Regions from separate parts of the Robertmurraya sp. DFI.2.37 genome, predicted to be linked through region 1. Evidence: predicted binding sites of a transcription regulator. Region 1 holds the regulator's gene; each other region holds the start of a gene.

Region 1 (6,125 bases):
CCTTTCAAAGTATGTACTACTTTTGAAAAAATATCCATCGACAAATATTTTAAGGCAACTATTTGTACGTTTAGCAATTTTATTAGTAGAATGGTTTTAGTGCATCATTAGTTATGTTTAAAAGGGGAATCATAATTTGAAAAAGGAATATTGGTACATTTTAATCATTTACATTACGATGCAACTTTCAACTTTTTTAGGAGTGCCAGCTTTAACATTTGGCGGCGTGTTAATTGGATATAGTATAGAGGAGATGGCTGTCTACGCTGTCGTTATTTGGATTGTCTTCAGCTTTTCCGTAGCCTTGCTCGCGACTTTATTCCTTTTGCGTAAAGAAATGAAGCAACCAAGCTTGGATCGAGAGACTGCTTCTGTTTCAGCCTCAATTGTTTGGGCGATCGCTGGCGTATTTCTCGCGTTATTTGCTCAAGGGTTAGCTGCCAATATTGAAAGTTGGTTAGGAATAGATATGGGCTCTGAAAATACACAGCAAATCCTCTCTTTGATTGAATCCTTTCCAGTTGTTGTCATTGTCAGTTCTGTTATTGGACCCATTCTGGAAGAAATCGTTTTTCGTAAAATTATTTTCGGCTCACTTTATAAGCGGCTGAACTTTTTTCTCTCAGCCATAATAAGCTCTGTTATTTTTGCCTTAGCCCATGCAGAAATCGAACATTTATTGCTGTACTCGGCAATGGGCTTTACCTTTGCTTTTCTCTATATTAAAACAAAACGAATTATTGTTCCAATCATCGCTCATGTTGCCATGAACACCTTTGTTGTTCTCGTGCAATCTGTTTTTAAAGAAGATATTGAACGAATGCTACGAGAAGCAGAATCTATTCAGAGATTCATTGGAGGTCTTTTTCTATGATACGAACACCTTTGTTCTCAGGTATCCTTTATATTGTTCTTGGACTTTTATTTACCTATTTTGCCGTCCAGGATGTACAGCGTAATGGCGAATGGGGAATTTTCACCTATTTATTCGTCATTTTAGCTACCTTTGATTTCGGAAGTGGGATTCGAATGGTTCTCTTTCACTTCAAAGTAAAAGCCATTCAAAAAGATAAAAAATAAACAGCATAAAAAAGGCATGAACTTAGTTATACCGAGTTCATGCCTTTTGTCATAAAATTATTCCTCTTCCTCATCTACTCCATAATGCTTAAGGAAATACACCAATGATTGAAGCTCCACAGCCAGATCAATATGGTGAACTCTTGTTGTCGCTGGTACAGTTAGTCTTGCTGGTGTAAAATTAAGGATTCCCTTAACATTAGCTGCTACGAGTCGGTCTGTAATCGTTTGGGCAAATGGAGCTGGTACCGTTAAAATTGCTACTGTAATGCCCATTTCTGTAATTATTTTTTCAAGCTCGTCCATATGATGAATAGGAACATCCCCGATCGTTGTACCGATCTTCGCCTCTTCAACATCAAAGCCAACAGCAATTTTTGTATTATTATTTTTCAAGAAATTATAATGAAGCAGCGCAGTACCTAGATTTCCGACACCAATCAACGCAACTTTTGTTAACTCATCTTGATCAAGGGTCTTACGAAAAAAGGTTAGCAAATAATTAACATTATAACCATAGCCTTTTTTTCCTAAAGCACCGAAATAGGAGAAATCTCTCCGGATTGTTGCTGAATCTACCTTCACCGCTTCACTTAGCTCAGCAGAGGAAACCCTCTGTTTTCCTGAAGAATGTAAATTCTTTAAAAAGCGATAATATAACGGTAGTCTCTTTGCCGTTGCTTGAGGTATTTTCACTGTATCGTTACTCATTTTATTTCCCCCACCCCTATATAGTCCTTTTTTAACGAGTTAAACCTTATTTTACTTCTTCTTCCCTTTTAAAATCGCCGTTTTTACCACCAGTCTTTTCCACTAAATACGTTTGACCAATAACCATGCCTTTATCAACTGCCTTACACATATCATACACTGTGAGCGCACAAACCGAAGCTGCTGTTAACGCTTCCATTTCTACTCCCGTATTTCCTTTTGTCTTAACAGATGCAGCAATTTTTAACTCATAATTCTCATCCTTTATTGCCCACTTGAATGAAATATTCACTCCTGTCAATGGAAGTGGATGACACATTGGTATAATATCCGCTGTTTTCTTACAAGCCATAATACCTGCTACTTGAGCAACTGCAAGTACATCCCCTTTTTTATTTTGCTGCTGGGTAATTTGCTCGTAAATTTGTTTATTTACTGTAATACTAGAGTTAGCAATTGCCGTTCTTACGGTTTCCTTCTTATCGCTAACATCAACCATTTTTGCTCTGCCTTCTTCATTAAAATGGGTAAACTCTGCCATTATCAAACACCTCACTTCAAATGATACACTATTTTGTGATCTTTGTGAAAATATTGTTATTATCTTCACAATAAATTTCTCTTTTATGAGGAAAAAACGTATCTCTTCATAATGAAGAATGCCAGGAAAAATCTTCTTTAATTGCTGTTCTTAAGGTTCTACGTTACACTATTCCTAGACATATTGAGGTGAAACCAATGATACTATTACAAGTAAATCAACTATCAAAATCATATGGGGCTGACCCCATCTTAACGAATATAAAACTAGAGGTACAAACAAAGGATCGGATTGCACTCGTTGGACGAAATGGCGCTGGAAAATCGACACTCCTAAAAATTATCGCTGGACAGCTGTCTTATGAAAGTGGCGAGATTATTAAACCGAAGGGTGTCGAGATTGGATATTTAGCGCAAACAACCGGACTGGAATCGAATTATTCCATTTGGGATGAAATGTTGACGGTATTCCAGCATTTAAAATTACAGGAACGATCGCTGAGACAATTAGAAGAAAAAATGGCTGATCCGGCTGTCTTTAATCATTCAACAGAGTATGAAAAAATCTTAAAAGAGTATGATCAACTGCAAGTATCCTACAAAGAAAACGGCGGCTATCAATACGAAGCAGATATTCGCTCTGTTTTGCATGGATTAAATTTCCATTCTATTGATTACTCAACAAAGATTTCGAGTTTGAGCGGCGGGCAAAAAACAAGACTTGCCTTAGGAAAGCTATTGTTAACGAAGCCTGATATTTTAATTCTTGACGAACCGACAAACCATCTTGATATCGATACTCTTTCATGGTTGGAAAACTACTTACAGGGCTATTCTGGTGCTATTCTTATCGTTTCCCATGATCGCTACTTCTTAGATAAAGTCGTGAACCAAGTGTATGAAATTTCGCGTTTAAACATCACAAGATATACAGGGAATTATAGTGCCTATCTAGAACAAAAGGCATTGAACTACGAGCGCGAGATGAAACAATATGAGAAACAGCAGGAAGAAATCGCTAAACTTCAAGACTTTATCCAACGTAACTTAGCACGCGCTTCCACAACTAAAAGGGCGCAGAGTCGCAGAAAACAATTAGAACGAATGCAAGTGTTGGACAGGCCTCTTGGTGATGAAAAATCAGCCTCATTTGGCTTTGACATCGAAAGACAAAGTGGAAATGACGTATTAAAAGTAGACTCTTTAGCAATCGGTTACGACAGTGAAAAAATTAGTGAAGGGCTCTCCTTTCGCCTCACAAGGGGAGACAGTATTGCCCTTGTTGGCCCAAATGGAATTGGCAAATCCACTCTATTAAAAACAATTATCGGTCGATTACCCCAACTGGCTGGTGATATTCACTTTGGTTCAAACGTAACTATCGGCTATTATGATCAGGAGCAGGCTGAATTAACATCCAATAAAAGGGTTTTAAATGAATTGTGGGACGACTATCCTTTAATGAACGAAAAGGATATTCGCACAGTATTAGGGAATTTTCTTTTCTCTGGAGATGATGTATTAAAAACTGTCTCAACTTTAAGTGGTGGTGAAAAAGCGCGACTAGCTTTAGCCAAACTAATGATGAAAAAGGCTAATTTTCTTATTTTAGATGAACCGACAAACCATCTTGATTTAGACAGCAAAGAAGTATTGGAAAACTCTTTAATTGATTACCCTGGAACCATTTTATTTGTATCACACGATCGCTATTTTATTAATCGGATTGCGACAAAAGTATTGGAGCTTAGCCCCCATTCCGCAACCGAATTTCTCGGTGACTATGATTATTTTGTCGAGAAAAAACTCGAGTTTGAAGAGTTAAAAGCATTGGAACAAAAAATGATATCAACAGCCGATCGACAAATAAAGCAAGAAAAGACAAGTTATCAACAGGATAAGGAAGCCAAAAAAATAGAACGGCAACGAAAAAGAAGAATTGAAGAGATTGAACAGCTGATTGAGGAGCTCGAAGGAAAGATTGAAAAAAATGAACAATTGTTGTGTGAGCCCGACATTTTTCAAGATCACGAGAGAGTCTTAAACCTTACGACTGAAACAGAGCAGGCAAAAGAACAGTTAGAGCACCTCCTTGAAGAATGGACTGAATTGGCAGAATAATTTTCAGAAATGAAGCACCGGGATAGCAACACTATCCCGGTTTTTATTTTCCACATAATTGTCCACATTTCAAACCTTTATATTAATGCCTTCCACAAACTTTTCCACATTATCCACAAAAAATCATCTATTTATCCACATTTTCCACAAGGAATAAGGTCTTATCCACAAAAATAACCCGATTACTCGGGCTATTCTCACTATCGTATTTATTGGTTGTGACTCGTAATATCTAACCCTGGATTAGCATTTAAATCAAGCTTTGCACGTTGCCCTTTAGCATAAAAAATACTTCCTGCTGCAGCAATCATAGCTGCATTATCTGTGCACAAGTACAAAGGCGGAATCACAAGTTCCACTTTTTCTGTGGAAAACGTTGCTTCTAACCTTGTTCTAAGCCCTTTATTCGCTGCAACGCCTCCAGCCAACAATACTTGTTTAACATTATATTCCCTTGTTGCTTTTAATGTTTTCGTAACTAACACATCAATGACACTTTCTTGAAAGCTAGCGGCTAGATTTTCAGGAATTAGCTTCTCTCCACGTTGTTCAGCATTGTGGACAGTGTTGATAACTGCCGATTTTAATCCGCTGAAACTAAAATCATACGAATCCTCTTCCAGCCATGCTCTCGGCAATGGAATCGTCGCCTCTCCAGCCTGTGCCATTTTATCAATATGTGGCCCACCTGGATATGGGAGGTTTAGCGTTCTTGCAACCTTATCATAAGCTTCTCCAGCAGCGTCATCCCTTGTTTCCCCAATTACTTCAAAATGGCCATGCTCCTTCATATATACTAGTTCAGTATGTCCACCAGAGACCACTAGTGCTAATAGCGGAAATTTCATTTCTGCCACAATTCGGTTAGCATATATATGACCAGCAATATGATGTACGGGAACTAACGGTATTCCATGTGCAAACGCTAAAGCCTTCGCAGCATTAACACCAATTAGCAATGCCCCAACAAGTCCAGGCCCTTCTGTTACAGCAATTGCATCCATGTCCTTAAACTCTAAATTAGCCTTTGTTAGCGCCTCTTCCAATACAATCGTCAATTGTTCAACATGGTGCCTCGATGCAATTTCAGGAACAACTCCCCCAAAGCGCTTATGGCTGTCAATTTGTGACGCAACGACATTCGCGATGATTTCTCGACCATTTTTTATAATCGCTACAGCGGTCTCATCACAGCTTGTCTCAATTCCCATAATATATTGTTCTTTTTTCATTACAAATTCACCCACATTACTAATGCATCTTCATGATTATCGGTATAATAGCTTTTTCGGATTCCTCCATTTTGAAAGCCAAGTTTGCGATAGAGAGATTGGGCAATATGATTGGACACTCTTACTTCTAATGTCATTGTCTTCGCACCCTTTTCCTTCGCAATCTCCATTACTTTTTTTAATAGAGCTTCCCCTAATTTTTTACCGCGATACTTCGGCAGTACCGCAATATTGGTAATATGTGCCTCATCAACAATAATCCATACCCCACAGTATCCAAAAACTCCATCCTCATCCTCTAAAACCGTATATAATGCAAATCGATTTTTCGTTAATTCATTTACAAACGATTCTCGGCTCCAAGGACTGGTAAAGGACTCATTTTCTATGAACACAATTTGATCGATATCCTTCTCTTCCATCTCACGAAATGTCAGTTGT
Region 2 (6,125 bases), on a different contig from region 1:
TTTACGGCAAGGAATTGGGCGCCTTATCCGTACACACGACGATTGTGGAAGTGTTCATGTTTTAATTGATGACAAGTTAAATAATTACGTATTGGAAAAAGTAAAGCAAGTCCTTCCTGTAAAAGCAAAAGAATATTAAAACACAATTGCCCCCCTTCAGAGAACGAAGAATCGTTCATATGAAGGGGGGTTTTTCGCCTATAGTTAAGAACAACTTTCTGCTTCAAAGCTCCAATTGTGTAAATTTAAGTTGCCAAAGTGTTAAAGGGGGTGCTCTAGCTTTAAGTTTGTATAGCTTTTCAAATGATTTTGAATATTTGAGGAACAGCAGTAATTTAGAGGAACTACTTTTAAGAGATACTTATTATGATTCAGTTTTATCGTCCAATCGCTTTTAAGCCTGCCTCTGTCATTTTTTCAGGCGACCAAGCAGGTTCCCACACAAGTTGGATTTCAGCATGGTCAATTTCTTCAAGCTCGAGTACACAATGTTTAACACCGCCAATAATGCTGTCATGTAAAGGACAACCGGGAGTGGTTAACGTCATGACGATTTCCACCGCATTTTCCTCAACGAGAGAGATATCGTAAATAAGTCCAAGGTCGACGACGTTAATATTTAATTCCGGGTCCATTACCTTTTTTAAATGCTCGCGAATTTTATCTACTAAGGCAATTTGTTCTTGTAGATTCATTTTCGTAACCTCCTATTTTTTAATAACGGCGAGTATCGCAATTCCGAAGACAATGGATGCTGCTGTAACGAGTAGCTGTCCAATGTAGAAGAGCATCTGCCCATTTAGGGCAATGCTTATAGAAACAAGTAAAATACCGAAAATAAACGATAGAAAGATCGGAAGTGCTAATTTTTCATTAATCATATCTTTCAAAGCTGGGACATCCTTTTTTCCAATAACATGCGAATACTTGTGCGTCCACCAAAGGAATGGAACGATTTTATAAAGGTAGCCAATAATACTATAGGCAATCCAAAGCATGATATAAGCAACGATTAGGGGAGCAGCCAAGCTTGCAAATTGATTGCTTATACATGCAATAAAAGCAAGTAAATGAATCATTTCACCAAAGATAATCGCTAATAAAGCAAAGCGAAAAGGCAGATCAAGTTTTTTCTTTACTCTTTTTTTCAAGATCAGGTAAATGTGCCACATAAAGCTACTGAAGCCGACTAAGAGTAAGAAAAATCCACATTTAAACAACCAAGAAAAATCGAGAACAAACGACAACAATACGAATAGCAACCCTGTGCTATAAAAGCCATAAACATATTTTGCTTGCTTCATCTCATAGCCGTGGGAAAGGGAAAACATCGGTGCCATTTTATAGGAGAAACCAAAAATCAGCAGTGTAAACCAGCCAGAGATTCCCAATAATAAATGGCTATGAAAAAGGATTGAATAATAATTGCTAGCAAATCCTGTTTTCATGCTAAAAACTAATGAAATTCCCATTATGATCGTTAGGAACAAACAGACTAATGCACTTCCGACAAAAAGAGTAAGGATATTTGGTTTTGCTTGTTTTCGCAAGGTCATCCCCATTTGAATAAGGAACATAATGATCCCAATAAGCATGATGATCCCGGGAATGAGGGCTTTACTAGGGATGATATAAAGGGCAATAGCAAAGGAGACAACCCCAACCGCTGTGACAGCAAATTGTATAAAACCGAATTTTTCATTCCATATCGGAGTCAAAAATGCTACCGGCACCAATTGATACATAGCACCCATTGCGATCATTAACGCCCATCCTAATATAAATAAATGGGCAGCAGACCAAATTGCTGGAATGCGGAAGTGCCCATTTATAAAAGCATCCCCGTTAAAAAGAATGAGAAATTGAGAAATAAGAAGCGCAAGTATACTAAAAAAAATAAAAGAAAAAGGTAATTTAATGTTCGTTTCACTCCCTGTATTCTTCACTATCATGAAACCATCTTCCTTACTTTGTAATTTTTATTGTGAAGCTTCCATCCTCGTTTGGTTCAGTTATATGTTTAAAGCCTAGCTCATCTAATTGTTCATAAAGAAACATTGGTCTACGATCATTGATGATTTCCAATGTATCTCCTTCAGCTAAAGTCTCTAGAGCGCGAAGTGTCCTCATCATTGGATTAGGCGGTTCTAATCCGCGATTATCTAATCTCATTTTGATTCCCCCTTTTTTGTAAATGTTACTTTCCAGTGTTTTTTCTCAAGCTGTTCTGCCTGATGGACAAAACCTTTTGCTTTCAAAACAGCGAAAAGAGGGGTAGGCTTAAAAGGGGCATGGAGAATAAAGACATCCCCACTTTCTAAGCCTTTAACAGCCACCATAATTTTTTGGAATGGCTCTATCTTGTTTTTCAGATCCTCACGAACATCTAATTCTACGACACGTTTTTCCATATTCATCTCTCCCTTATGTCTTTTCTTTAATGATAATCATTTTCATTAAGTGATATCGTGATGTAAATCACAAGACATGAAGAATTTTATTTTCAAGTGTGATGGTGTTCACTTCTCCAAAATATTGCACGCTCTATACTACATATGTAAGGAACGAAGTTTACAATTTAAGGGGAGTGAGTAATATGAAAAATTTCGCAGCTGAAGTGATTGCGCCCAATTATCCACCGAAAGAAAAACATCCAAAGATTATTAACACTTTTGATTCCCTCCAACCAGGGGAGTTTATGTTGCTAGTAAATGACCATGATCCCAAGCCATTAAGATATCAATTTATGATAGAAAGAACAGATACATTTACATGGGAGTACTTAGAAGAAGGTCCTGAACTTTGGAGAGTAGCGATCGGAAAAAAATAGGAATCAGATGAGAGGGTTTGTTTTTGAAACGATCCTCTTTTTCTATTTTTTGGAGTTATTTTCTGAAAAATATGATAAAATATAGGGGTATTTGATTCACTAAGGGGTTTAATACGTAATATATCCTTGCAAATGGAATGACAGTTTTGGGGAGGACAAATAATAATGAGTGAAAAAATTAAGCAGATCGAGCAAGAGTTTACTGCTTATGTGCAGAAAATGAGCGCATATAACGAAGCCCTTGCTTTAGTTTATTGGGATTTACGCACTGGAGCGCCCAAGAAGAGTGTTGAACAGCGTTCACAAGTGATTGGAACTTTGTCTCAGGAAGTGTTTAAAATGTCTACTTCTGAAGAAATGGCCGCTTACATTGCTAATTTAACGACAGACGAGGCGAAAGAGGTCATTTCGGAAATTACGAGGAAGACAGCCGAGCATTGTAAAAAAGAATATGATCGCAATAAGAAAATTCCTGCAGAAGAGTATAAGGAGTACGTTATTCTCCAGTCGAAGGCTGAAAGTGTGTGGGAAGAAGCGAAGGATTCATCCGATTTTGATCTATTTAGACCGTATTTAGAAAAGTTAGTAGAGACGAATAAACGCTTTATTACATACTGGGGCTATGAAGGAAATAAATACGATACCTTGTTAGATATGTATGAGCCTGGAATTACAGTTGAGATTTTAGATAGAGTTTTCGGAGATCTTCGTGAAAAAATCATTCCGCTTGTTAAAGCCATTTCAGAATCAGACAACAAACCAGAGACAAGTTTTTTATTTGAACATTTTCCAAAAGAGAAACAAAGAGATTTTAGTTTGAATATATTAGAACAAATGGGTTATGATTTCCAAGCTGGTCGATTGGATGAAACGGTACATCCTTTTGCGATTGGATTGAATCCTGGTGATGTTCGGGTAACGACTAAATATGATGAAAAAGACTTTCGCGTCGCTGTGTTTGGGACAATTCATGAAGGTGGACATGCTCTCTATGAACAAAATATATCCAAGGATCTAGTAGGAACGCCATTGTGTACAGGGACTTCAATGGGAATCCATGAATCCCAGTCTCTATTCTACGAAAATTTTGTTGGACGAAATTATGCATTCTGGAAGAAAAACTATGAGCTGTTAAAATCGTATTCAAATGGTCAATTTGCTCAAGTATCCGTAGATGATTATTATCGTGGGATTAACGAATCAAAACCATCCCTTATTCGGATAGAAGCGGATGAATTAACATACCCGCTCCATATCATTATTCGATATGAAATTGAAAAAGGCCTATTTAATGATGAAATTGAAGTAAAAGATTTACCGCAAATTTGGAATGAGAAGTATGAAGAGTATTTGGGGGTGACACCTGACAGTGATGAAAACGGTGTTTTACAAGATGTACACTGGTCAGGAGGTTCTTTTGGTTATTTTCCTTCCTATGCTTTAGGTTATATGTATGCAGCTCAATTCAAGAATACGATGCAACAAGATCTACCAAACTACGATCAATTACTTGAAGAAGGGAATTTACTACCTATAAAAGAGTGGCTAACGAAAAACATCCACCAGTTTGGTTCTTTGAAAAAGCCTTTGGAAATCTTAACAGATGTAACTGGGGAAGGGTTAAATGCTCAATATTTAGTTGATTATTTATACGATAAATATAGTAAAGTTTACAGCTTGAATATTTAGTTCAACAGTCTAAGGATGACGTGTTTGTCGTCCTTTTTCTTTCTTAGGAAATGATAGATTTTGTAGTTGTATATTACTTTTTCAATTAGTATATCTACGTCTAGCTCCGCACCGATCGCCTTACAAACTTCAGGTTCTCTCCATACGATAAGTTAACCAGAGGTGCTTGCACCCGTAGGTTTCCTATATCAAAGATCAGGTCCTTTCAGTTATGTACGGTGACGAGCAAGGGGCTTGCGCTATTGTTCTTGGAGGAAGCTATGAAAAAAATCTTGCCGTATATTATGATTGCTTTTGGTGCAGCTTTATGGGGATTAATTGCTATTTTTGTTAGAGAACTGAAAGAGGCTGGATTGACAGAAATGGAGATTGTTACAGTAAGGGTCACTTTTGCTGCTATCTTTCTCTTAATCGTAGGGGCAGTGTCTTATAGAGAGCAATTGCAAGTACAATTAAAGAAGCTTCCATTTTTTGTTGGAACTGGGATCTTCAGCATTGCTTTTTTTAACTACTGTTATTTCTTTACGATCAATGAACTGAGTGTTTCCATAGCTGTCATTCTTCTTTATACGTCTCCAGCCTTTGTAACCATTCTGTCGTTTATTTTTTTAAAGGAACCGCTTCATAAACAGAAGATCATCGCCGTTGTTGGTACTATATTAGGATGTGTGTTTATAGTAGGTGTCGGTGTTGATCAAGGCACTACAATTACTTTATTAGGGGTATTAACAGGGCTAGGATCAGGGCTTGGTTATGCTTTATATAGTATATTTGGAAAAGTTGCATTAAAACACGAGATTAAACCATTTACGGTGACATTATATACGTTTGTAATAGCTGCCATAGCATTACTGCCGTTCTCGGGAATCTGGGTGAAACTAGATGTTCTATTTTCATCGAGAGTTCTTTTCGTAAGTGTTGGTCTGGGCTTAGTACCAACAGTAATTGCTTATTTGGCCTATACTTGGGGTCTTGAGAAGACAGAAAGTAGTAAAGCAGCAATTATTGCAACTGTAGAACCTGTTGTTGCCATGCTGATTGGTTTCGTCATTTTTCAGGAGAATTTGGGGATTTCCCAATTGTTCGGAGCATTTTTAATCTTTTTGGCTGTAATGATTGTAAATCTTCCCGTTATGAAAGGGAATGAGCAAATAAAGCATAATAAAAACACTGGTTCAATTGGCTGAACCAGTGTTTTTATTATGTTAGCTCAAGCGTTTCACACCAAAAGGGCAGCATGTTTTATTCACTATTTTATTGAACAAAGCCCTCAATTTAAAAATAAAGCATTTATTGTTCCGATTACCAAAGTTTGTAACCTTGTGCTCCTGGAGGTGCGTTTTTAATTAGGTCAATAAATGGAATTGTGTAAGCAAAAAGAATTAAAAGTACAGTAATTCCGAGCCATAACTTCCAGTTTTCGAACACCATCGGTGCTTTTTCTTCTTGATTTGCTGCTTCTCCAACCGGAAATTCTTCCTCACCTTTAGGTGCAAAGAATGCTAGGTTGACAAAAATGTAAAGCATTAAAATAATCGCGATAAAGAGAATGGAACCACCAACGGCTTGAGCGATTTGATATGGAATCCATTCTGCTGCTTGAGCA
Region 3 (6,125 bases), on a different contig from region 1:
CCACATAATCACTTTAAAGGAAAGATTTGTTTTTAAAGCGATAAATGCAGCTCCAAAGGTAAGGATTAAGGAAAAAATGAAACCTAGTACATGGCTGATTGGAAAGCGATTTGTATGTTTCTCCATTTAACCCACCATCCCTTTTAAATACACGAAAGTAAAGATGAAAATCCATACAACATCAAGGAAATGCCAATATAGTCCAATAATAAATGTTTTTCGGGCAGTTGTTGGTGTTAAGCCTCTGCGCACTAATTGAATGATAACCATGATTGCCCAAATAATTCCAAATGTTACGTGAGCACCATGTGTACCAAGTAAAACAAATAAACTGGAGAGAAAAGCGCTTGTTTGCATTGTTGCTCCTAGATGTACATAATGAATAAATTCATTAATTTCCATAAATAAAAATCCAGATCCGAGGAGAAGGGTAATAACAAGCCAGAAAATAAGACCTTTTAATTGCTGACGACGCATCTCAAAAATGGCTATCCCCATCGTAAAACTACTGGTTAAAAGGAGAACAGTCTGGATAAGAACATCTTTAATCATAATGATATCCTGATGAGTAGGTCCACCAGCATAACGCTGGTAGAGGACCCCATAAACACCAAAGAGGGTTGCAAATAAAACGATTTCTGCTCCAAGGAAAATCCAGAAGCCGAGTATATTTAAACGGTTTTGCTCAGTTTGATATTCTAATGGTAAGGAATGATCGATCTTACTTGACATAGTTATGCACCTCTCCTTCCACATTTCTCCACTTGCTTTCCGTTTCTTTAATTTCATCAACTGGAATATGATAGCCTTCATCATAATCGAAGGAGCGGTAGATCAAGCCAGCGATAATTCCAATTGCAGCGATCGCAGCAGCAATATGCCACTCAAATACAAGGAAGAATCCTGCAACTCCGAAGACCACTCCCATAAAGAACGGAAGACCGGAGTTTGACGGCATGTGAATTTCCTCAATATCACTATCTTTTATGGTTAAACCTTCATTATTTTTCTTCATTTTCCAAAATGGATCTAGCCCATCTACTTCAGGCAGCTTCGCAAAGTTATATGGTTGAACAGGGGAAGCTGTTGCCCATTCAAGCGTACGAGCATTCCAAGGATCTCCTGTAATATTGCGGTCCGCATGGCGAATGCTCCAATAAATATTGTAACAGAAGGCAAAAAAACCTAACGCTAATATGACAGAACCTATAGCTGAAACAAGGAATAATGGTGCAAAACCAGATTCTACTGAGTAGGTATAAGAACGACGAACTGCACCATCAAGCCCAAGGAAGAACATTGGCATAAATGTTGCGTTAAAGCCGATCACAAACAACCAGAAATGCCATCTTCCGATTTTCTCGTTTAGTGTGAAACCAAACATTTTTGGCCACCAATAATAGAGAGCAGCAAACACGGCAAAAACGACACCAGGAATAATTGTGTAATGGAAGTGGGCAACAAGGAACAGCGTATTATGATATTGATAGTCTGCTGCACCCATTCCAAGCATGACCCCGGTTACGCCACCGATAATAAAACAAGGGACAAATGCTAGCGACCAAAGCATTGCATTGGTCATTTTAATTCGGCCTTTGCGCATCGTAAAGAGCCAGTTAAAGATTTTTATCCCCGTTGGGACGGCTATTGCCATCGTTGTAATGGAGAAAATGGAGTTTACTGCTGGTCCTGATCCCATTGTATAGAAATGGTGAACCCAAACTACCATACTTAAAAATGCAATGATTAAGATTGATAGAACCATTGATTTATAGCCAAATAATGTTTTGCGAGAGAATGTTGAAATAATCTCTGAATAGATACCGAAAGCAGGGAGTACTAAAATATACACTTCTGGATGTCCCCATAGCCAGAAGAGGTTTGCCCAAAGCATATCAAGGCCGCCGCCAGATAGTGTAAAGAAGTGGGCACCGTAAAGGCGATCAAAGGTCATTAATGCTAAAGCAACCGTGAAAATAGGGAAGGCAGCAATAATGATGACAGACGCAATGAAAGAAGTCCAAGTAAACATTGGCATCTTCATTAAAGTCATGCCCTTCGTTCGCATTTTTAAAATCGTTACGACAAAGTTAATTCCAGATAGCAATGTTCCGATTCCGGCAATTTGCAAGGCAACGGCATAATAGTTGTTGCCGATCCCTGGCGAAAATTCTTTTCCTGCAAGCGGGAAGTATGAAGTCCAACCGGCATCAGGAGAGCCACCGATAACAAAAGAGATGTTAAATAGCATTGCACCACCGAAAAATAGCCAAAAGCTCAATGCGTTTAATTGGGGGAAAGCAACATCTCGAGCCCCAATTTGCAGTGGAACAACAACATTCATAATACCGATTAGCATTGGCATCGCCATAAAGAGAATCATGATGACACCATGGGTCGTGAAGATTTCATTGTAATGTTGAGCATCTAAGAATTCCATTTCTGGTCTTGACGTTTGAGCCTTCATTAAAAGGCCGTCCATTCCGCCACGGAAAAACATTAAGACACCAGAGATAATATACATAATCCCAATACGTTTATGATCAACAGTTGTAATCCATTCAGACCAGAGCCATTTCCATTTCTTTAAATAGGTGACTCCAGCTACGATTCCGACCATTGTTAAAACAATCGCGATTTGTGAACCTAAAATTAATGGATCACCTGTAATAAAAAATTCATTCCATTTAATGCCCACTGTGGTCACCTCCGTGTTCTGTGTCTTCATGATGATCGTGCTTTTCTATGTCATCATTCGTTTTATTTCTGTAATTATCCTCTTCTTCAAATATTTTCCCCTGGTAGCCATGCCCACGATAAAGTTCAGGGTGTGTATACGTTTTTGAATTGTGATCAGCATGATTGACCCAGTCGAGATGTGTGTTTGAAAAAGTTAATCTACCTAAGTGTGTCGGTTTTAATAGCTCCTCATATTCTTCTTCAGTTAATTTTGGAGCAGTTTCTTTTACTTCCTGAACCCATTTGTCATACTCAGCACGAGTTTGTGCTAATACTTCAAACTTCATATCCGCGTAGCCGCGGCCATTGAAATTGGTATTCTGCCCTTCGTAAGAACCAGGATGATCAGCAATTAAATACATTTCAGTTTCCATTTTTCCCATTGTGTATTTTTGACCACCTAAAGCAGGCACCCAAAAGGACTGCATCGTACTAGCTGATGTTAATTTAAAAAGAATAGGTGTGTCTGCAGGAATATTAACATAGTTTACCGTTTCAATTCCTTCCTCTGGATAGCTAAAAATCCACTTCCAGTCAGCAGAAGTTACATGTATGGTAATTGGCTCCTTATCTTCATAGCCTTGCGGTACCTCTTCTAATGCATAGAGTGTCTTAACAGTAGGAATGGTTAAGGCAACAACGATAAGAATTGGAATCGCTGTCCAGATAATTTCCAATATAGTACTTCCATGTTCATCAGGTGGCTCATAGTCTAAATTGTCTTTTCTTTCACGATATTTCCAGACGATATAACCAAATAATCCAAAAACAACAACGACTACAAGGAGCATCCAAATTAAAGACCAGTTGATTAAATCTGTAATGCTTCGTGCCACTGGGCCTTGTGGGTCGAAGACAACTAATTTCGACTCACAACCACTAAGGAATAGCAGGGGTGCAGTTGTCAAAAAGGCAAACAATCCTTTTTTCATTCAATGTCAACTCCTTATTCAGTAAAGTTTCTTTTCCCGAAAGTGTTTGATAAAAACCATAAAAGATTCGAAAAATTGTCACAAAATGTTCATAAATTCACAAACTTATTCAAAAATAAAGATGTCTATGGTCATGATGCAGACAAATCGTTTCCACTAACTTCGACTTATCTATGTAAAATGCTATGAATTTCTTAAGATAAGACTTTGTTATATGTCAGTATTGATTTTTGTATCAACAATATTGTTTAACAAAGCTTAAGAAAGTGAAACGAAGTTTTTGATCATCTATTCACATTTGTCTAAATAGTTTTACACAATCAAGAAAGAAGGTTCTTTTAATACATTAACACTGTGTATATGATGATAACATAATTATTTGATGATAATTGTTACAAAAAAAGTAAGGAATAATTATCCATTTTAATGTCTGGTTTTTCTTCGATTTATTTATAGTAGAACAACGATAAATGGAGAACAATCTTACAAATCTGTTCCCTGGAAGTGTGTAAGCTGCCCTTTATTTACTCAATCTATTTAGAGTGAGAGTAAAAGGAGCGATATATTTGTGAAAATTTGAAGAAGAGGTAGTTCATCGATCTGATATAAATGAAGTAAAAGAAAAATCGCACGAAGTAAATAGTTTTTTTAAAAAGTTTTGTTACTAATAACCAAAAGAATTCGGGTGAAAAGTTAGAAAATTATCTCAATCGATACATTACAAAAAGAAAAATATCAACTACTAGCAAGATGGACAACAGAAAATATTGAAGCTTCTTCTCTAACTTTAAATTTCCATTTAGAATAAAATTTTGCAAAATAAAGTTCCCGAATATAAGCAGTTAGCTAAAATATACAGCCAAAGAAGTTGAACAAAATAAAACCCTCAAAGTCGTGGGTAATATCCTTTATACGAATCATGTTCTGATTGGATAATGGTACAAGCAAAAAATCGTCCTTCATCATATATAATCAAGAGAGGTGATGATTATGGTCAAAATTTATTTAGATCCAGGCCATGGAGGATCTGACCCAGGAGCACAAGGAAATGGGTTACAAGAAAAAAACCTAACATTAGATATTGCTGTGAGGATACGGGATATTTTAGTAAATGAGTATGAAAATGTTGAAGTGAGAATGAGTCGAACTGGTGATACGACAGTTAGTCTTGCTCAGAGAACAAATGATGCAAATTCATGGGGAGCAGATTATTTTTTATCGATCCACATTAATGCTGGCGGCGGTACAGGTTTTGAGAGTTTTCGTCATACTAGTGCTCCGGCACAAACAGCAAGATACCAAAGCATTATTCACCCAGAGATTGCATTAGAGAGTTTATTTCGAGATCGCGGGATGAAAACAGCTAATTTTCATGTGCTTCGAGAAACAAGAATGCCAGCTCTACTAACGGAGAATGGCTTTATCGATCATGCAACCGATGCATCGAGATTACAGAATGCTAGTGTTCGAGCCAGCATTGCTCGAGGGCATGTCATTGGGCTTGAAAAAGCTTTTCAATTGCGAAAAAAAACGAATTCAAATCCAGGAACGATTTATCGTGTTCAGATCGGCGCTTTTGAAAATAGGGAAAACGCGATCCAACTTGCGAGACGTGCTGCTACGAGCGGATTTACAACTCACATCTTTCAGGAGGATGGGCTTTATAAAGTGCAAATTGGTGCATTTTCAATGAGAGAAAATGCCGAACAGCTAGCTCAAGAGGCCAAAAACAAAGGTTTTGATGTGATTATTGTACAGCGAAATTCATAAAAATAAGCACCCAGCGGGTAGAGCAGACTGGAGACAAACTTGATGAAATCAAGTCTGCCTTCAGTCTTTTTTTTAGAATCTTCATTAAGAGTTATGTAGAGATGATAGAAAGATGATGACGAGAGATCCGATTACGGAAAGAGACTCATTTGAAATAATTATAATAGACTAGTTGGTACCTCAAGCTCATTTGGTGTTTGAATCTATAATGGAAATAAATTGAATCCGATGAAATGTGTAGATGGACAAGTGAGACCTAGCAGGATCGACTGCGAGGTGTACTCGGACAAAAGAGAGAAACGAGAAAGACTCCAGTCTGAATAAGCTTCTATTTCGACTGACTGGAACGATAAGGTCTGCAAGAATTCAACCAGCTTAATAGCACCAATATAAATCAAACTGACGGGATCAACGTCTTTTACCTTCTCACAGAACAGAGGACAGCCGTTCTAAAAATTCTGTAAAAAAAGACTGCTGAAAAACTATTTCAGCGACCTCGCGCCTGCTCTGAGACGCGCTTTGGACAGCAAGCGCCTGAAGCGGAAATCAACGGATATTAACCTCTCGATGCCTTTGTCGATAAAATGAGAGCACCCATGCGGGTGCTTATTTTGCAAAGACATGATTTCCGATTTTGATTGTTGTTGCTTTTGAACGTAACCATGTGTTTGTTGTTTTGGCAGG
Region 4 (6,125 bases), on a different contig from region 1:
CTGTATACTGAAGGAGTTCTTGCAAATTCGTCTGAAACTGTTCTGCATGCGAAAAGCAGCCGCCAGAAGAATCGATTGTCGTATGAATCCCTAATTTTTTACATTCTTTAAATAATTCGATTAAAAATGGAATTTGTAGAAGTGGTTCTCCGCCAGAAACGGTAATTCCTCCTCCAGATGCTTCAATGAATGGTAAATAGGATTTTAAATCATCGATGATTTCGGAAACAGACATTTGCTTACCAATTCCTATTTCCCAAGTATCGGCATTATGGCAAAACTGGCAGCGAAGAAGGCATCCTTGTGTGAAAATGACGTAGCGGATCCCTGGCCCATCAACAGTTCCAAAAGTTTCGATTGAATGAATGTTTCCGTTCATGATGATTAATCTCCCTTCAAATTAGGAAAGCACGTTTTATCGCATGCTCAAAATTTTTTGAAAGAGGAGTTATGAATCAACTCCTCTACGATTTAATTACAAAGAACCGTGGAATGTTCTATTAATGACATCTAATTGTTGTTCTCTTGTTAATTTAATAAAGTTTACTGCGTAACCAGACACACGAATGGTTAACTGTGGATATTCCTCAGGATGTTCCATTGCATCTAATAATGTTTCTCTGTTAAACACGTTGACATTTAAATGATGCCCTTGTTTTACAGCGTATCCATCTAATATGCTAACAAGGTTGTTGACGCGGCTTTCATCCTCTTTCCCTAATGCTTTAGGTACAATGGAGAATGTGTTAGAAATACCATCCATCGCGTAGCTGTACGGTAATTTTGCGACAGAAGAAAGGGATGCTAATGTGCCCTTGGTATCACGTCCATGCATTGGGTTGGCTCCTGGAGCAAATGGCTCGCCAGCGCGACGTCCATCTGGAGTGTTACCAGTCTTTTTACCATAAACGACATTTGATGTAATGGTCAGGATAGACATCGTATGAAGAGAATTACGATAAGTAGGGTGTTTGCGTAATTTCTTCATGAATCTTTCAACAATATTTACGGCGATGCTGTCAACACGGTCATCGTTATTTCCGTATTTAGGGAAATCACCATCAATTTCAAAATCTACCGCTAAGCCATTTTCATCGCGAATTACTTTTACTTGAGCGTATTTAATGGCACTTAATGAATCGGCAACAACACTTAATCCGGCAATTCCTGTTGCCATCGTCCGTAAAATTTCTGTGTCATGAAGTGCCATTTCAATGCGTTCATAACTATACTTGTCATGCATATAATGAATGATGTTTAGAGTATTAATATATAACCCAGCAAGCCATTCCATCGTTTGATCAAATTTTTCCATTACTTCATCATAATTTAAAATTTCTGAAGTAATTGGGGAAGTGGCTGGTCCAACTTGAACTTTCTGCTTCTCATCTTTGTTGCCGTTAATGGCGTATAGAAGAGCTTTTGCTAAGTTAGCACGGGCTCCGAAGAATTGCATTTGCTTTCCGATTTCCATGGCAGATACACAACAGGCAATACCGTAATCATCGCCGTACTCCGGACGCATAATATCATCGTTTTCATACTGAATCGCACTTGTTTCAATCGAAACCTTTGAACAGAACTTTTTAAAATTCTCAGGAAGCTGAGTGGACCATAATACAGTTAAATTAGGTTCTGGAGCAGGACCAAGGTTTCTTAATGTGTGCAAGAAGCGGAATGAGTTCTTTGTCACAAGCGGGCGGCCATCCATTGCCATGCCCCCGATAGATTCTGTTACCCAAGTAGGGTCTCCAGAGAATAATTCATTATAATCAGGTGTGCGAGCAAATTTGACAAGACGTAGCTTCATTACAAAATGATCGACTAATTCTTGCGCCTCTTGTTCAGTTAGAACACCATTTTCTAAATCCTTTTCAATATAGATATCTAAGAATGTAGACACTCGTCCTAAGCTCATCGCTGCACCATTTTGCTCTTTTACTGCCGCTAAATATCCAAAATAGAGCCATTGGAAAGCTTCCGTCGCATTTTGAGCAGGTTTAGAAATGTCAAAACCGTAACTTTTCGCTAGTTCTTTTAATTCTTTTAAAGCGCGATATTGCTCAGATAATTCTTCTCTCTGTCTAATCACGTCCTCACTCATAACAGAAGTCATATTATTAAAATCATTTAGCTTCTGCTCCATTAGGAAGTCTACCCCGTAAAGGGCGACACGGCGATAGTCACCGATAATTCGACCTCTTCCATATGCATCAGGTAAACCGGTAATGATTCCTACTTTACGAGCAAGTCTCATTTCAGCAGTATACGCATCGAAAACACCTTGATTATGGGTTTTACGATAGTCAGTAAAAATTCTTTCTACTTCTTTATCCATTTCATAACCGTATGATTCGCAAGCTTGACTTGCCATCCTTACGCCGCCGAATGGCTGCAAAGAGCGTTTGAAAGGTTTGTCTGTTTGGAAGCCGACGATTTTTTCTAAGTTTTGATTTAAATATCCTGGTCCATGAGAAGTAATGGTAGATACGATTTTCGTATCCATATCAAGAACGCCGCCGTTTTCACGTTCCTGCTTCGTTAAATCCATAACTTGTTCCCACAATTTAGAGGTCGCTTCTGTTGGTCCTTCCAAAAAGCTGTCTTCACCTTCATATGGCGTAAAGTTCCTTAAAATAAAGTCACGTACATTCACTTCTTCTTGCCATCTTCCTTTTGCAAATCCTTTCCACTGTTCCATCATAAAAAAACACCTCTGTCATTTTTATTTGTTAATATAACAGTTGATACAATTTAACTATATTTAAAGTATAACAGATTTTATGTGAATATCATCACATGTAAATGATATTTTCGTGAATTTATTGTGAACAAAAGGATTTCATCAATATTTAAATTTTATTCAAACTGGGAAAATATGAATCTGTACTATAACTTTCTAATGGTTTATAGAAGCTGTTATATAAAAATAAAGTTCATTGCTATTATTGTAACGTTAAAAACGTAATATAAGTTAATAAAATATTGGAGATTTTATGAAATCAAGTGGAAAGAAGAAGAGGAGGCAATGAAGAATAGAAGAGGGAGAAGAAATACATCTCTCTCCCATCGTAATTTCTAATCAACGACAATATTAGCAATCATTGGACCATTGCTACCCATATCTGGATGGGTTAAGCAGACTAGGCGGTAGACTCCTTCTTCTTTAAGCTGGAGTTCCACTGTTGTTTCTTCGCCTTTTTTGACAACACCTTTAATATCTGTGCCCTCAATAATAAAAGGATGTTCATGGCCGTTTACACCGTATAACCGAAGCAGAACTTTTTCATCTTTGCCAACATAAATGGTTCCTGGGTCCCATCGGTACGCTTCAATTTCCTTCCCATCGTCTGTTTTTGTTTTAAATTCGGTCGTAACGAGATGTATATCTCTGAGCTGTTCTCCTTGAGCGGTAGTGGTGACTGTTTCCCTTGAGAAGAGCAGCCAAATAGAACTTGCAGCGATGGTAACAAAAATGAGTACAAATAATAAGATAGAGCGTTTTTTCAATACAATGAATTGCATTGGAGATCCCCCTTTATAAGTTGTCCACTACTACTATATGCATGACGGTAGTGAGAACTTGTCTAAAAACTGATTCGTTTATCTTTAAATTTATGAGAACAGTGATCGGAAAGGGGGAATGCATGTAAAAAAACAAAAAAAGCTGTAGACAAACTCGAAAATCTTTGAATTTGTCTACAGCCAGTAAAGACTATTAATTAGTTATCCGTTTGAATTATTTAAGATTTTGTGCTATTTTTTCACATACTTCATCTGCGGTTAGACCGTTAGCTTCGATAACAGGACCTGGGATGATTGTATCGTTCATTCCCATCACATTTGAATCAATTCCTGTTACGACACAACAGTCGCATCCTCTCGCATCAGACTCCTGACTTAGTTGAACAACATCATAACCTTTTTCACGAAGAGCATCTTGAATATTGGTTAGAGAATCTTCCACGCCAATTTTCGCCATCTTCACACCTCCTCCAATTAGTAGAATGGGTTAGAGCACAAAATAATATTCACCCGTCCTTCTCTGTTGCAAGATATAAAAAGTTTAATGAATAAAAAATGTTGAACATGAGAAGGTAAACAATGGAGGTGTTATGTAAATGACAAAACGGAAAGCAGATCCGTCAACCGTTGGTTTAAATTCTAGCCAAGTGGAAGGTCAAGGGACAACAAATACTGAACTCGACGGTAAAAGTGTATCTTCAGCACGTAAAAAGACTAAAAAGCGTCATTCATAAAGATAAAAAAACCATCCGTGATGATCAACTGCACCACAAAGGTTAGAGATGTAGCTAACAATTAGCGGTGCAGATCATAACGGATGGTCTTTATTTTCATTCTATTTCTGAATTATTTCATCAATAATTCCGTATTCCAGTGCTTCTTTGGCGTTCATAAAATAGTCCCGGTCACTGTCTTTAGCAACCTTTTCTATTGGTTGGCCTGTGCGTTCTGAAATGATCTGATTTACATGTTCTTTTAATTTTAAGATTCTTTTAGCGGAAATCTCGATTTCTGTTGCTTGCCCTTGCGCTCCTCCGAGAGGTTGATGGATCATTACTTCGCTGTTTGGCAAAGCATACCTTTTTCCTTTTGTGCCTGCAAGCAGCAATATCGCTCCAAAGGATGCAGCCATTCCAATGCAAATCGTGTTAATATCTGGTTTTATCAACTGCATTGTATCAAAAATGGCAAAACCAGCAGTAGTTGAACCACCAGGGCTGTTAATATAAAGAGAAATGTCTTTTTGCGGATTTTCTGATTCAAGAAATAATAGCTGTGCAATCACACTGGTGGCTAATTGATCATCAATTTGCTGTCCGATCATGATGATTCGGTCTTTTAATAATCGGGAATAGATATCGTAAGATCGTTCTCCTCGATTCGTTTGTTCAATGACGTAAGGTATAGTTGTCAAAATATTTTCCTCCCTTAATTTAAGCTGCCATCCTAAAAATATGGAGAGGGGAGTTATGATGCTTCGTTCTGAATAGTGCTTCTGTTTGAGTGAACATAGGAAGATGTGGAAGGTGTTCGATTAAAACATGCGGCTCTTCTTCCAATAAAGATTGGTACATTAATTCGATAAGTACGGAAGTATCCTTCTCGCTTAACGAATTCGGGTCATTTTCTGCTGTGTTGCCTTTTTCCAAACGTCTTCTCGCTCTGTATAAAATCGCTTTAACTCCTGTTTCCGTCATGTTTAATAGTTCAGCAATTTCCTTTATGCGAAATAAAAACGCTTCATGTAAAAAGAAAATGACAGCCTGCTTCGGTGTTAATTTTTCCAGCAGCTTTTGCACTGTCTCCAAGGTTGCTGACGGATCGATAGTTGCTTCACTATGCTGATCGCAGCTCCATTCGACCTCGATTATCTTTTTTTTGCGCATCATATCAATCCAAAAGTGAAACGCAATTTTTTTTTAGTAATGATGGATGTAATTGAGAAACTGGATAATTTTGCACAGCTCGCACTAAAGATTCCTGTGCAAGATCGTCTCCATCCCATTTGTTTCGCGTTAAAAAGCGGCAGTATGGTTGTAACCCCTTATAGAGATTTCTTAAGGTTTCATTAATTTCTTTTTGCTTTTCACTCATCACAGATATATTTCTATTCATTGGCATGCATTTCACTCCTTTAGCACCTCTCATGACTAATAACGAAATAAGGGAAGAAAAAGATATGGGCATAAATTTTTTATCATTGAGCTTAAAAAGATGTTCAAATCCAATTGATTCAAAAATAATGAATGCGTCACATAATAAAGCGTTTTAAGAAATCCTCTCCGATATCGTTAATGAAATACTATGCTTTTTAGTATAATGGAAACAATCGATTTAAAACCAGTTCGCAGTTTGTTAAAATGAAAAAGTGTTTTGATGTTATTTAGAAGGAGGATTTTCTGAATGATTAAAGCGATCATTTTTGATTTTGATGGAACTTTAGTAGATACAGAGACGTTGTGGTATAAAATGTATAAAGACGTATTGCTGGAAAAATATGAAGTTCATTTACCGTTAGAGGAGTTTGCTAAAGTAATAGGGACAACAGATGAGGCGTTATATTCGTATGTTCATTCCCAAACAAAAACGACAATTGATTT

Evidence for each region. Region 1 encodes Rex, which represses fermentation and respiration genes when NADH is low (regulators of the CRP and FNR family bind a similar motif). Its sites were predicted from a motif close to TTGTGAAATATTTCACAA; they were not measured.
Region 2: PZE06_RS06245 (DUF2249 domain-containing protein) is a predicted target of Rex. The motif match lies at 2,467-2,484, and genes of this name have one in related genera.
Region 3: qoxA (cytochrome aa3 quinol oxidase subunit II) is a predicted target of Rex. The motif match lies at 3,757-3,774, and genes of this name have one in related genera.
Region 4: pflB (formate C-acetyltransferase) is a predicted target of Rex. The motif match lies at 2,784-2,801, and genes of this name have one in related genera.

What each region holds. Positions count from the first base shown of each region.
Region 1 is NZ_JARGEJ010000038.1:38,939-45,063, forward strand. Features, by position in the region: gene PZE06_RS17780 (CPBP family intramembrane glutamic endopeptidase) at 137-874, shown strand; gene PZE06_RS17785 (YdiK family protein) at 871-1,080, shown strand; gene PZE06_RS17790 (redox-sensing transcriptional repressor Rex) at 1,138-1,791, opposite strand; gene moaC (cyclic pyranopterin monophosphate synthase MoaC) at 1,838-2,332, opposite strand; gene PZE06_RS17800 (ABC-F family ATP-binding cassette domain-containing protein) at 2,530-4,452, shown strand; gene tsaD (tRNA (adenosine(37)-N6)-threonylcarbamoyltransferase complex transferase subunit TsaD) at 4,662-5,684, opposite strand; gene rimI (ribosomal protein S18-alanine N-acetyltransferase) at 5,684-6,125, opposite strand, start outside.
Region 2 is NZ_JARGEJ010000007.1:128,298-134,422, forward strand. Features, by position in the region: gene PZE06_RS06225 (ATP-dependent DNA helicase) at 1-139, shown strand, start outside; gene PZE06_RS06230 (metal-sulfur cluster assembly factor) at 378-695, opposite strand; gene PZE06_RS06235 (hypothetical protein) at 708-1,952, opposite strand; gene PZE06_RS06240 (DUF2249 domain-containing protein) at 1,966-2,172, opposite strand; gene PZE06_RS06245 (DUF2249 domain-containing protein) at 2,169-2,411, opposite strand; gene PZE06_RS06250 (DUF2249 domain-containing protein) at 2,597-2,830, shown strand; gene PZE06_RS06255 (carboxypeptidase M32) at 2,996-4,519, shown strand; gene PZE06_RS06260 (DMT family transporter) at 4,780-5,706, shown strand; gene PZE06_RS06265 (b(o/a)3-type cytochrome-c oxidase subunit 1) at 5,822-6,125, opposite strand, start outside.
Region 3 is NZ_JARGEJ010000053.1:7,815-13,939, forward strand. Features, by position in the region: gene qoxD (cytochrome aa3 quinol oxidase subunit IV) at 1-126, opposite strand, end outside; gene qoxC (cytochrome aa3 quinol oxidase subunit III) at 127-732, opposite strand; gene qoxB (cytochrome aa3 quinol oxidase subunit I) at 722-2,698, opposite strand; gene qoxA (cytochrome aa3 quinol oxidase subunit II) at 2,688-3,671, opposite strand; gene PZE06_RS20425 (N-acetylmuramoyl-L-alanine amidase) at 4,662-5,441, shown strand; gene PZE06_RS20430 (cell wall hydrolase) at 6,048-6,125, opposite strand, start outside.
Region 4 is NZ_JARGEJ010000035.1:13,682-19,806, reverse strand. Features, by position in the region: gene pflA (pyruvate formate-lyase-activating protein) at 1-379, opposite strand, end outside; gene pflB (formate C-acetyltransferase) at 476-2,701, opposite strand; gene PZE06_RS16955 (cupredoxin domain-containing protein) at 3,079-3,525, opposite strand; gene PZE06_RS16950 (YkuS family protein) at 3,740-3,982, opposite strand; gene PZE06_RS16945 (YuzL family protein) at 4,122-4,259, shown strand; gene clpP (ATP-dependent Clp endopeptidase proteolytic subunit ClpP) at 4,361-4,939, opposite strand; gene PZE06_RS16935 (sigma factor-like helix-turn-helix DNA-binding protein) at 4,959-5,411, opposite strand; gene PZE06_RS16930 (hypothetical protein) at 5,416-5,646, opposite strand; gene PZE06_RS16925 (HAD family hydrolase) at 5,929-6,125, shown strand, end outside.